2 regions of the Providencia hangzhouensis genome follow, and region 1 is predicted to be linked to the other one. Evidence: predicted binding sites of a transcription regulator. Region 1 holds the regulator's gene; the other holds the start of a gene.
What was found. The regulator PurR, encoded in region 1, represses purine synthesis genes. The targets are predictions, from matches to a motif close to CANGCAAACGTTTGCNTG.

Region 1 (5,534 bases):
CCTGTCTCTTCAGCAATTTCTGTGATTTTTTTTGTTGGATTTCGATACAGTAATTCTAAAACTTCATCAATGAAGTGAGGCTTTTTCTTAGCTTTAGTCCTATTAAAGCAATCTAACAACTCTTTAAATGAAGAATTAGCTAAAGCTTCAAACCAGCGGTCTTTCCATATCTCATTTAGTGCGATTGGGGTGTCAGTATAGTTTAATGTTCTTTGAGGCAGTAGAAAACGTAAGGCATCATGACGAATACGTAATACCATTACTTTTGAATGATTAGGGCTAGCAGTAAATGTATTAACCCTAGGAATAATCAGCTGGTAAGGGTCTGTTATTGAATCGTTATCAGTTGTCATGCGAAATGCATCTGATGAAACCCAGATTTCAGCACCTGTTCCAGGGAAAATTTTAATTGCTTCTGTAAACTCTTTGATTATCAAAATAGAACTAACAAAGGATTTTAATTCATCTGGTGGATAGTACTGTTTTAACATCATTCTTGAGCACTCATTATTTAATGTCGCAATGATAACGTTTTTTAACAAGAAAATTAACCATGAAATATCTATATCTTAGTAGATGACAAAATTAAAACTTTAATTTTTAGTGAAATCCGCTTTGAATTAAGAAAATTGATGAGAAAGGTAAGGTTTTACCAGCCAAGAATAATCGGCTATTGGTTATATAGCAAAATACTGAACATATATTACTGTATGGTCACTAGTGCTATACACTGAAGGAAATTTTTATGAATTTGCTAAAATAAAAATCATGCCGATAAGATTCGGCATGATTGAGTCGGTAAGCTATACTTTATGAATTCGTTTGGCAATCAACCTGCTTAATAGTTTGGTTATTTTTGCTTGCACAGCGTTGCATAAAGTAGCCAATGGCCATTGGAATGATCGTTACTGCCATCACCCCAGTTGTTGCTAACAATGGGTCGAAAGTAAGAGCAGAAACAAGTAGACTGGCTAAAAAACATAAACCTAGTTGTAAGGCATTTTGTAATGCGGCAGCTTTACCACTGGCGCTAGGAAATGCATTTAGTGCTTTGGATACTGCAATTGGGTAAGAGGCTCCGTTCATAGCTGCCATAAAGCAGAATGGGATCAAGATCATAGTTAATGATGGTGTGGTATAAATAGCCATGATGAATAAAATAGACATGCTTACCGCATAACCAACAAGTAACAATGGAAATATTGTTTCTGCTCGGACTTTTGCTAATAAAATACGGCAGCCATACCCACCAACAATAAAGGCTAAAGTTTGTGGAATATAACTCAAACCGATATCCGCAGGGTTGAAACCCATATTACGTAAGATAAAAGGCGAGCCGGTTAGCCAAGCGAAAAAACCCGCACTGCATGAAGCGTAAACGAGCACATTACCGCTGAAAACTGGCGAACTGAGTAAGTTTGAGAAAGAAATCTTAGCTTGTGGTTGGCTGTCATCAATTATTGTTTTAACTGAAACATTTTTCAAAAAGAGTGTTGGCAATAAAAGTAATATACCCACAGCCATTAGGATCAGGAAAATTGCTTCCCATGTTTGGTGTTCTAGTACCCATGCTCCTAATAATGGTGCTAAAGCAGGGGATAGCGCAACTAACGGCATAATAGAAGCAAAAACTTTTTGGGTATTTGCTTCATCATAGCGGTCGATAACAAGAGCTTGCCATAAAACTGCAGCGGAGCAGACACCAACAGCCTGTAAAAATCGTAGTGTTAATAACTGTGTTGCGGTTTCCACCCAATAAATAGCTAAGCTACTGATAATGAAAATAGTTAAGCCCACAATGAGCACAGGCTTACGGCCAAGTTTGTCTGACAATGGCCCCCATAACAATTGAGCGAAGGCAAAACCGGCTAAAAATATACTGAGAGAAGCACTGATAGCGCCTTCTGATGTATGCAGGGTGTCTTGCATAGCACCGAATGCAGGTAAATACATATCAATAGCTAAAAACCCCAGCATGCTAAGTCCTGCAAGGTAAACCATAAATCCAGGGGAATTTTTTTTCACAGTATTCGACATAATTATTACTTATCTGATATTTAAAAAAAATGTTAATGATGATGCCATTGTATAGGCTATTTTTTTAGGTTGTGAAACGGTAATATTTGGATCTTGCTATCAAAATTTTTGAAAGGAGAGGTTATGTGGTCTGCGCATGCACTCGAAGTGATTGATGCTGTTGCCCGAACTGGGAGCTTTAGTGGTGCTGCTGAAGAGTTACACCGTGTACCTTCTGCAATCAGTTATACCGTCAAGCAAGTTGAAGAATGGCTTGCGGTTCCCCTATTTGAGCGTCGACATCGCGATGTTGTTCTTACAGAAGCTGGAACGATATTTATTAAGGAAAGTCGTTCTGTTATCAAAAAAATGACAGATACAAGGCATCAATGCCAGCAGGTTGCTAATGGTTGGCGGGGGCAATTTAGTATTGCTGTTGATTGCATTGTAAAACCACAGAGAGCAGAGCAATTGATACTGGATTTTTATCGTCACTTTCCAGATATTGAACTTTTCATTCATCCTGAAGTATTTAATGGTGTTTGGGATGCACTTGCTGATGGGCGTGTAGATGTTGCTATTGGAGCTACTCGAGCCTCACCGATTGGTGAAAGATATAGTTTCCGTGATATGGGTTTTATGTCATGGAGGTGTGTGGCGAGCCCTAAACACCCATTAGCGAATATAAGCGGCAAGCTAACAGACGACCAAATGCGCGAGTTTCCAAGTTTATGTCTCGAAGACACTTCTCGTAATCTACCAAAACGTGATACATGGGCTCTTGATAATCAACGTCGTCTTGTCGTACCTTCTTGGGAAAATGGTCTAGCTTGTTTGGTTAACGGGTTGTGTGTCGGAATGGTGCCAGAGCATCGTGCGGCTTCGTTTTGCGAAAAAGGCTTATTAGTTGAACTAGCATTAGCACAGCCATTTCCACCCAGTCCTTGTTGTCTAACTTGGGTGGAAAATAATACATCACCAGCGTTGAATTGGTTATTGGATTACCTTGGCGATAACGAAACGCTCAATGCCGAGTGGCTTTCAAACTAATTATGCGTATTATCGACGATAATCGATAAATGGGCCGTCAGCAACGGAACGGCGTTCTACAAGGCGAGGGTGGACTTCAATTGTTTGAGCATCTTCGCGCTTATTTACAATACGATCGAGCAGCATTGTGAAAGCCATTTGGCCTAAACGCTCTTTTGGTTGGTGAATTGTGGTCAATGCCGGGGTAAAATAGCGCGCATTTCGCACGTTATCATAGCCAATGATTGAAATGTCTTGTGGGACACGCAATCCCATCTCATCAGCGGCGCAAATTGCCCCCATTGCCATAATATCACCGCCACAGAAAACGGCAGTAGGGCGTTGCTTATGGCTTAAAATTTGCATCATTGCCTTATAGCCAGATTCTGGCTCGAAGTCCCCTTGAACAATCCATTCATCTTTTATGGTGATTTTGGCCTCTTCCATCGCCTTTTTAAAGCCAGTTAATCGACCAATACCCGTATTTCTTTCAAGAGAACCAGGGATGGCTCCGATGTCACGATGCCCTCTATCAATCAAATAACGTCCTGCAAGATAGCCACCGTGGAATGAGTTATCAATAATACTATCGGTAAAATCGCCACGGGAAGTTCCCCAGTCCATCACTACCATTGGGATATTGCGGTAATCTTCCAGCATACTGATTAAGGGGGCAGGATATTCGGAGCACATTACGAGTAAACCATCAACACGCTTTTGTGCCAGCATCTGCAAATACGCTTTTTGTTTTCCCAAATTATTATGAGAATTACAAAGGATTAGCGTATAACCTTTTTCATAACAGCTATTTTCAACTGATTCAATTACCTCTGCGAAGTAAGGAGCTTCACATGAGGTTGCCAACAACCCAATCGACTTTGTGTTGTTAACTTTTAGACTACGGGCAACCGCACTTGGCGAATAATTGAGCTCTTTAATTGCAGCCCAAACCGCAGCTTTAGTGTCATCAGCTACAAAGCGCGTTTTATTAATAACATGGGATACGGTTGTGGTAGATACGCCAGCGCGTTTCGCCACATCTTTAATCGTTGCCATGGGGGAAAAAAACTCCTGACCAATAACCGGTCTCTATAAGAATTCTTGTTAAAAAATTACCTGCATATTGATGCATTGATCCTTTGCTGGCAATAATTTAGCGATTTGTTGTCGATTTTGTCTGATCTAGCGCAAAAACGAAAGAAATAATTGATGTTATAACATGTGATATAGACACTAGTTTTACTTTTTTAGATATGTATACTGAATAACATTGATTTTTGTATGGTTATTTAGTTGTTTAACTACGTTTGGATGAGAGGAACTCATGGATACAGATGTTAAATATGGTTTGCTTGCTGCGTTGGGCTCATTAGCATTGATTATATTTCTTGCTGCACATATTTTCTGATTTTATTTCAGCCTCGAATAGGGTGAATTTAATAAGGGCGAGAATATCTCGCCCTTATTGTATCTATACCTAGCAATAAGCAGAAATTGTTATGCTAAATTTTCTTCCACAAATTTCCAGTTAACTAGCGCCCAGAAATTTTCTAAATATTTAGGGCGAGCGTTACGGTAATCGATATAATAAGCATGTTCCCAAATATCGACAGTTAACACAGGCTTATCATCACCAGAAATAGGTGTTGCAGCATTGGATGTATTTACAATAGCAAGGTTACCATCCGCTTTTTTCACTAACCAAGTCCAGCCCGCACCGAAGTTTTTGGTTGCTGCATCAGTAAATTGAGCTTTAAATTCAGCAAAAGAACCGAATGCCTTATTGATAGCTTCAGCGACTTTACCTGTTGGCTCGCCACCAGCGTTTGGTGCTAAGCAATTCCAATAGAAAGTGTGATTCCAAACTTGTGCCGCGTTGTTAAAAACGCCTGCTTCAGAAGTTTTAATGATTTCTTCTAAAGATTTTCCTTCAAAGTTAGTGCCTTTGATGAGGTTGTTCAAGTTAACAACGTAAGTGTTGTGGTGCTTACCATAGTGATATTCTAAGGTTTCAGCAGAGATATAAGGTTCTAAAGCATCTTTTGCATACGGTAAAGCGGGTAGTTCAAATGACATTGCGTACTCCTTGATTGCTTTTATATCAATATACTTAGGGTGTTTGCTCTTAAAATGAGCGAAATAATATGTGACAGCTTATCATTACAGTTTCGCCTATTGGCGATATGATACTTAATACATTAATGATAACACGATAAACCATACAAAGATAAAGGTAATAGTGTTACTAAGATGTTAACAAATAAATAGAGGTATTACACATAAAAATCATATAGATATTGTAATCGAAAAATCTAAAGATATTAAGTTTCGGTTTTTATCTAGAAATAGCTACTTGTTTGACTTAAGTAGAGAGAAGATAGAAAAGGTGCCTTTTTGTTTTTTGGAATGCTATAGTAATGCCCCTATAAAACTGGCATATTGTATGAAACAATTCAGTTTCCTATTATATCAGTCAATGTATTCTGTTA
Region 2 (5,534 bases), 1.0 Mb from region 1:
TTAACATAAATACAATGACTTCAGCAACCACACCGAGCGACCATAAATTACCGATAACTAAATCTGAATAGCCGGCTTCTTTCCAAAATAGGGAAGCAAAACCATAATAAGCCGCATGAGTCCCTTGCAGTAACGTAACACAGATAAGAAACCTAACGACGTTTTTATCCGCAATCAATTGTTTAAACGTAACCTTATTACCACCATCCGCTTTCGCTACCCCCATTGGCATGATTGCTGGTTTCAGCATTGCGCCAAGTAATAATGCTAGACAGCTTACTATCAAGGCCACCATGATGGCTTTATTTCCCCAAACACCGGCTAAATACCCCATCAGTGAGGAACCAATAATAAAAGCTATCGAACCCCAAACGCGAATTTTGCCGTAGTCAAAGGTAAATTGTTTTTGCCATGTCCCCGCCAGTGAATCGCCCAGTGGAACCATTGGTGCAAAAAATAAGTTAAACCCAATCATTACAAACAACAGCCATGCCCAGTGAGAACCCAGAGCAAAACCGACAGAAAAAATAAGTGAAAGTCCTGCGAGTAAGCGTAGAGCAGTAATAAGTTTCGAGGGCTCTTTAACTAAAGGAGTAATAAACATCGCACCAAGGAAACGGGCTGCTAGCCCTACCCCTAACAAAACACCAATCATTTCTGCATCAATTCCCTCACCTTGTAACCAAACTGACCAAAATGGCAAGAAAATACTGTAGGCAAAAAAGTAGGTAAAATAATCAATAGCTAGCCAACGCGTTGATGGAATGACCATCACTCCTCCGTTTTTTCAATGCAAAAAACCCGCTCATACATACATGTAGAAGCGGGTTTCAGTAATTAATAATACGTTATGTTATGCGTAAACTGGGTATTTTTTGCAAATTGCTAATACTTTTTGCTTCACGCTCTCAATGGTCGCTTCGTCATTGAGGTTGTCTAGAATATCACACATCCAGCCAGCTAGCTCACCCGCTTCTGCTTCTTTGAAGCCACGACGCGTAATCGCAGGAGAACCAATACGTACACCAGACGTTACAAATGGGCTCTTAGGGTCGTTCGGTACACTGTTTTTGTTAACAGTGATATTCGCACGGCCAAGTGCAGCATCGGCATCTTTACCTGTGATGTCTTTATCAACCAAATCAACTAAGAATAAGTGGTTTTCAGTTCCGCCAGATACCACTTTGTAGCCACGTTTTTGGAAAACATCGACCATTGCCTTCGCATTCTTAGCAACTTGCTGTTGATAAACTTTGAATTCAGGTTCCATCGCTTCTTTCAGAGCAACCGCTTTACCTGCAATAACATGCATTAAAGGGCCACCTTGAGATCCAGGGAATACCGCTGAGTTGATTTTTTTGTACAACTCTTCGTCACCACCTTTAGCTAAAATTAACCCACCACGTGGACCCGCTAAAGTTTTATGCGTTGTTGTTGTCACAACGTGTGCATGAGGAACTGGGTTTGGATAAACACCCGCAGCAATCAAACCTGCAACGTGAGCCATATCAACAAACAGGTAAGCGCCAATACCATCTGCGATTTCACGCATTTTTGCCCAATCAACGACACCTGAGTACGCAGAGAAACCACCGATAATCATTTTTGGTTTGTGTTTTTCCGCTTGCGCTTTGATATCGTCGTAGTCAATTTTACCGCTTTCATCAATACCGTAAGGCACGATGTTGTACAGTTTACCTGAGAAGTTAACTGGTGAACCGTGAGTTAAGTGACCACCATGTGCTAGGTTCATTCCCAGAACGGTATCACCAGGCTGTAATAACGCCATGTAAACTGCAGCGTTAGCTTGTGAACCTGAGTGCGGCTGCACGTTCGCATAGTCAGCACCAAATAGTTCTTTCGCACGGTCAATCGCTAATTGCTCTACCACGTCAACATACTCACAACCGCCATAGTAGCGTTTGCCTGGGTAGCCTTCTGCATATTTATTGGTTAGCTGAGAACCTTGAGCCTGCATGACTCGTGGACTGGTATAGTTTTCAGAAGCAATTAATTCAATGTGTTCTTCTTGACGTTGTACTTCTTGCTCCATTGCTTCCCATAATTTCGGATCGTAGTCAGCAATATTCATTTCACGCTTTAACATTCGCTTCTCCTGCCTCAGCAATTCAATAGGTTGAAAATCGATTCATCGCAATGACACACAGTGTAAACTCTTTTTCTCTCTTGAGATAGCCCTAAAGAAAAAATATACGCAAACGATTGCATTAATTTTTTTCACTTCATTTGCTTCTGAAGGCTTCATTATAAAATAGCTCAAATTTTAATTTTTAACGGACAAACATCCAGATTTGCTATTCCCTTCTCATTATGTGCCTAAATCCACCCTATTTTTCCGATTTGAGTCTTTACATAAACACGTAAATATTATAAGTTGTATTTAAAATACATCTTTATAAATCACCTTCATCGTTCGCAAAAAATAGGGATTAGCTGAGATGAAATAAATTTATCTAACTAATCTACAAAGGAATATTTTTAGATCGCAAAAATTTGCCCTTTGCCATAACTATAATGAGAACATGAAAATAATTCAGGAGCACCTGTATGCTAGATAGCCAAACCATTGCCATTGTTAAATCAACCATTCCTGCCATTGCTGAAACAGGGCCAAAACTGACCGCGCATTTTTATGATCGGATGTTTAAACAGCATCCTGAATTAAAAGATATTTTCAACATGACTCACCAAGTGAATGGGGACCAACGAGAAGCCCTTTTCAACGCTATCTGCGCATATGCTGTGCATATTGAAACTCCTGAGGCTCTTATTTCAGCTGTCGAAAAAATCGCCCAAAAACATGTAAGCTTAAATATTAAACCTGAGCACTATCCAATCGTCGGGGAAAACTTACTCGCGGCTATTGATGAACTCCTCAACCCAGGCCAAGAGGTTCTTGATGCATGGGGAAGAGCTTACGGTGTTTTAGCCGATATTTTTATTGGTAGAGAAGCTGCAATTTACCAAGAAAATGCGGATAAAAATGGGGGTTGGGAAGGCTTACGTGAGTTTAAATTAGCGCAAAAACAACCACAAAGTGATGTGATTACAAGTTTTGAATTTGTTCCTGTCGATGGGCAACCTGTCGCTGATTACCGCCCAGGCCAATATATCACTATTTATGTCAACAACCAGGGGTTTGAAAACCAAGAAATCCGCCAATACTCTCTGACCACTGCACCTAATGGCCGTAGCTACCGTATTGCGGTAAAACGTGAAGAACAAGGCTCCGTTTCTAATTTCTTACATCAACAATTAAATGAAGGTGATAGTGTACTGCTCGCCCCTCCATGTGGTGATTTCTTTATTGATGTTGATGGCCAGACACCTGTTACCTTGATCTCTGCAGGCGTTGGTTTAACTCCAATGCTGAGCATGTTAAATCATCTAACAGAACAAGGTCACAACGCACAAGTTAATTGGTTCCATGCCGCTGAAAATGGTGCCGTTCATGCCTTTAGGCACGAAATTCAACAACTATTAGCAAAACAGCAAACCAGCCAATCCGCGATTTGGTTTAATCAACCAAGAGAGGAAGATCGTCTCGGGTTTGATTACCAATATGAAGGTTTAATGAATTTAGAATTGGTACGTGAATGGATTGAGCAACCGAATATGCAATTCTATTTCTGTGGCCCTGTTGGGTTTATGCAGCACGTAGGTAAGCAGCTAATTGCAATGGGTGTCGATACCAGTGCTATTCACTATGAATGTTTTGGACCACACAAGGTATTACCCCTCAATTAATTCACAAAAAATGCTCTTCTGTTTAGAAGAGCATTCTATGAAACATATTAACTGAAGAAAATGGGTTAACTAGTTAAATATTCGTAGTTTTCTAATTTAGCGGTAACGGGCTCGCATAATAAATACACAATTCTAATCCCATTCCTGTGTATTTTCCGTTACCGCATTTTCATACAAACTTAATTTATTAAATTGCTTCTTCGTCTTGCTCACCGGTTCGAATACGGATCACTCGAGCGACATCATAAACAAAGATTTTTCCATCACCAATTTTGCCAGTTTGTGCAGTTTGCATAATGGTTTCGACGCAGTTTTCAACGATGTCATCAGGTACTACAATTTCAATTTTTACCTTAGGTAAAAAATCAACCATATACTCTGCGCCACGGTAAAGTTCAGTATGCCCTTTTTGACGTCCAAAACCTTTCACTTCAGTCACTGTCATTCCAGTAATACCCACTTCTGCCAGCGCTTCACGAACATCATCAAGTTTGAATGGCTTTATAATTGCATCAATTTTTTTCATAAATAATTCCTGTTATGACCAGTTTTTACGGCCAAAACCTGAGGTGATCGGATAACGACGGTCTTTGCCAAAATTGCGCATCGTAATACGTGGCCCAACAGGCGCCTGACGACGTTTATATTCATTAATATCAACAAGGCGCACAACTTTGCGCACCACGTCTTTATCAAAACCAAGTTTGATTAGGTCATTAACTGACAAGTCTTTTTCCACATAGCCTTCTAATAATGCATCTAACACATCATAAGGTGGCAAACTGTCTTGATCTAATTGCCCTGGCGCAAGCTCTGCTGATGGCGGCCTATCAATCACGCGTTGTGGGATTGCTGGAGAGATAGTATTACGGTATTTAGCCAACTCAAAGACAAGGGTTTTAGGCACATCTTTTAACACGTCAAAACCACCCGCCATATCACCATACAATGTCGAGTAGCCAACCGCTGACTCACTTTTATTACTGGTAGTCAAAACTAAGCGACGACGTTTATTTGACATCGCCATTAAAATAACGGCTCGGCAACGCGCTTGTAAGTTTTCCTCAGTTGTATCAACCGCGGTTCCTTCAAACATAGGCGTTAACTGTGCCATAAAAGCATCAAACATCGGTTCGATAGATACGATATCGAATTCAACACCAAGCAAATCAGCTTGTTCTTTAGCGTCGTGGATGCTCATCTCAGAAGTATAGCGGAATGGCATCATGACTGCTTGCACGTGCTCTTTCCCTATTGCATCAACGGCAATAGCCACTGTTAACCCTGAATCAATCCCGCCTGATAGCCCTAAAATAGCCCCATTAAAACCATTTTTATTGATGTAGTCGCGAGTAGACATGACTAAAGCTTGGTATACCTGCGCCACAGGGTCATTCTCAATAAATACGCTACCTTCGCTCACCAATGCAAGTTCATCAAATTGCACTGTGATAACCTGCTCTTTAAATTCTTCCAATTTAAAGGTTTGCTTGCCTTTGTTTGCAATGATTTTTGAGCCACCATCAAACACCAATTCGTCTTGCCCGCCAACTTGATTGAGATACACAATTGGCATATGAGTGCGTTTACAATGATCGACTAATAAATCAGTTCGAATATGTTCTTTATTAATATCATAAGGAGATGCATTGATTGTCAGTAATATTTCAGCGCCAGCTCCTTTTACTGCATCAACCGGTTCGTCATACCAAATATCTTCGCAAATCAATAAGCCGAGCTGGTAACCTTTAAATTCAACAACACAG

Region 2: a site for PurR is predicted at 2,504-2,521, ahead of hmpA (NO-inducible flavohemoprotein). Genes of this name have one in related genera too.

The regions. Positions count from the first base shown of each region.
Region 1 covers NZ_CP135052.1:2,713,211-2,718,744, reverse strand. The annotation lists gene PZ638_RS12275 (helix-turn-helix transcriptional regulator) at 1-494, opposite strand, end outside; gene punC (purine nucleoside transporter PunC) at 811-2,037, opposite strand; gene punR (DNA-binding transcriptional activator PunR) at 2,161-3,066, shown strand; gene purR (HTH-type transcriptional repressor PurR) at 3,076-4,101, opposite strand; gene sodB (superoxide dismutase [Fe]) at 4,543-5,121, opposite strand.
Region 2 covers NZ_CP135052.1:1,693,939-1,699,472, reverse strand. The annotation lists gene PZ638_RS07445 (3-phenylpropionate MFS transporter) at 1-772, opposite strand, end outside; gene glyA (serine hydroxymethyltransferase) at 854-2,107, opposite strand; gene hmpA (NO-inducible flavohemoprotein) at 2,569-3,768, shown strand; gene glnB (nitrogen regulatory protein P-II) at 3,956-4,294, opposite strand; gene PZ638_RS07425 (NAD+ synthase) at 4,307-5,534, opposite strand, start outside.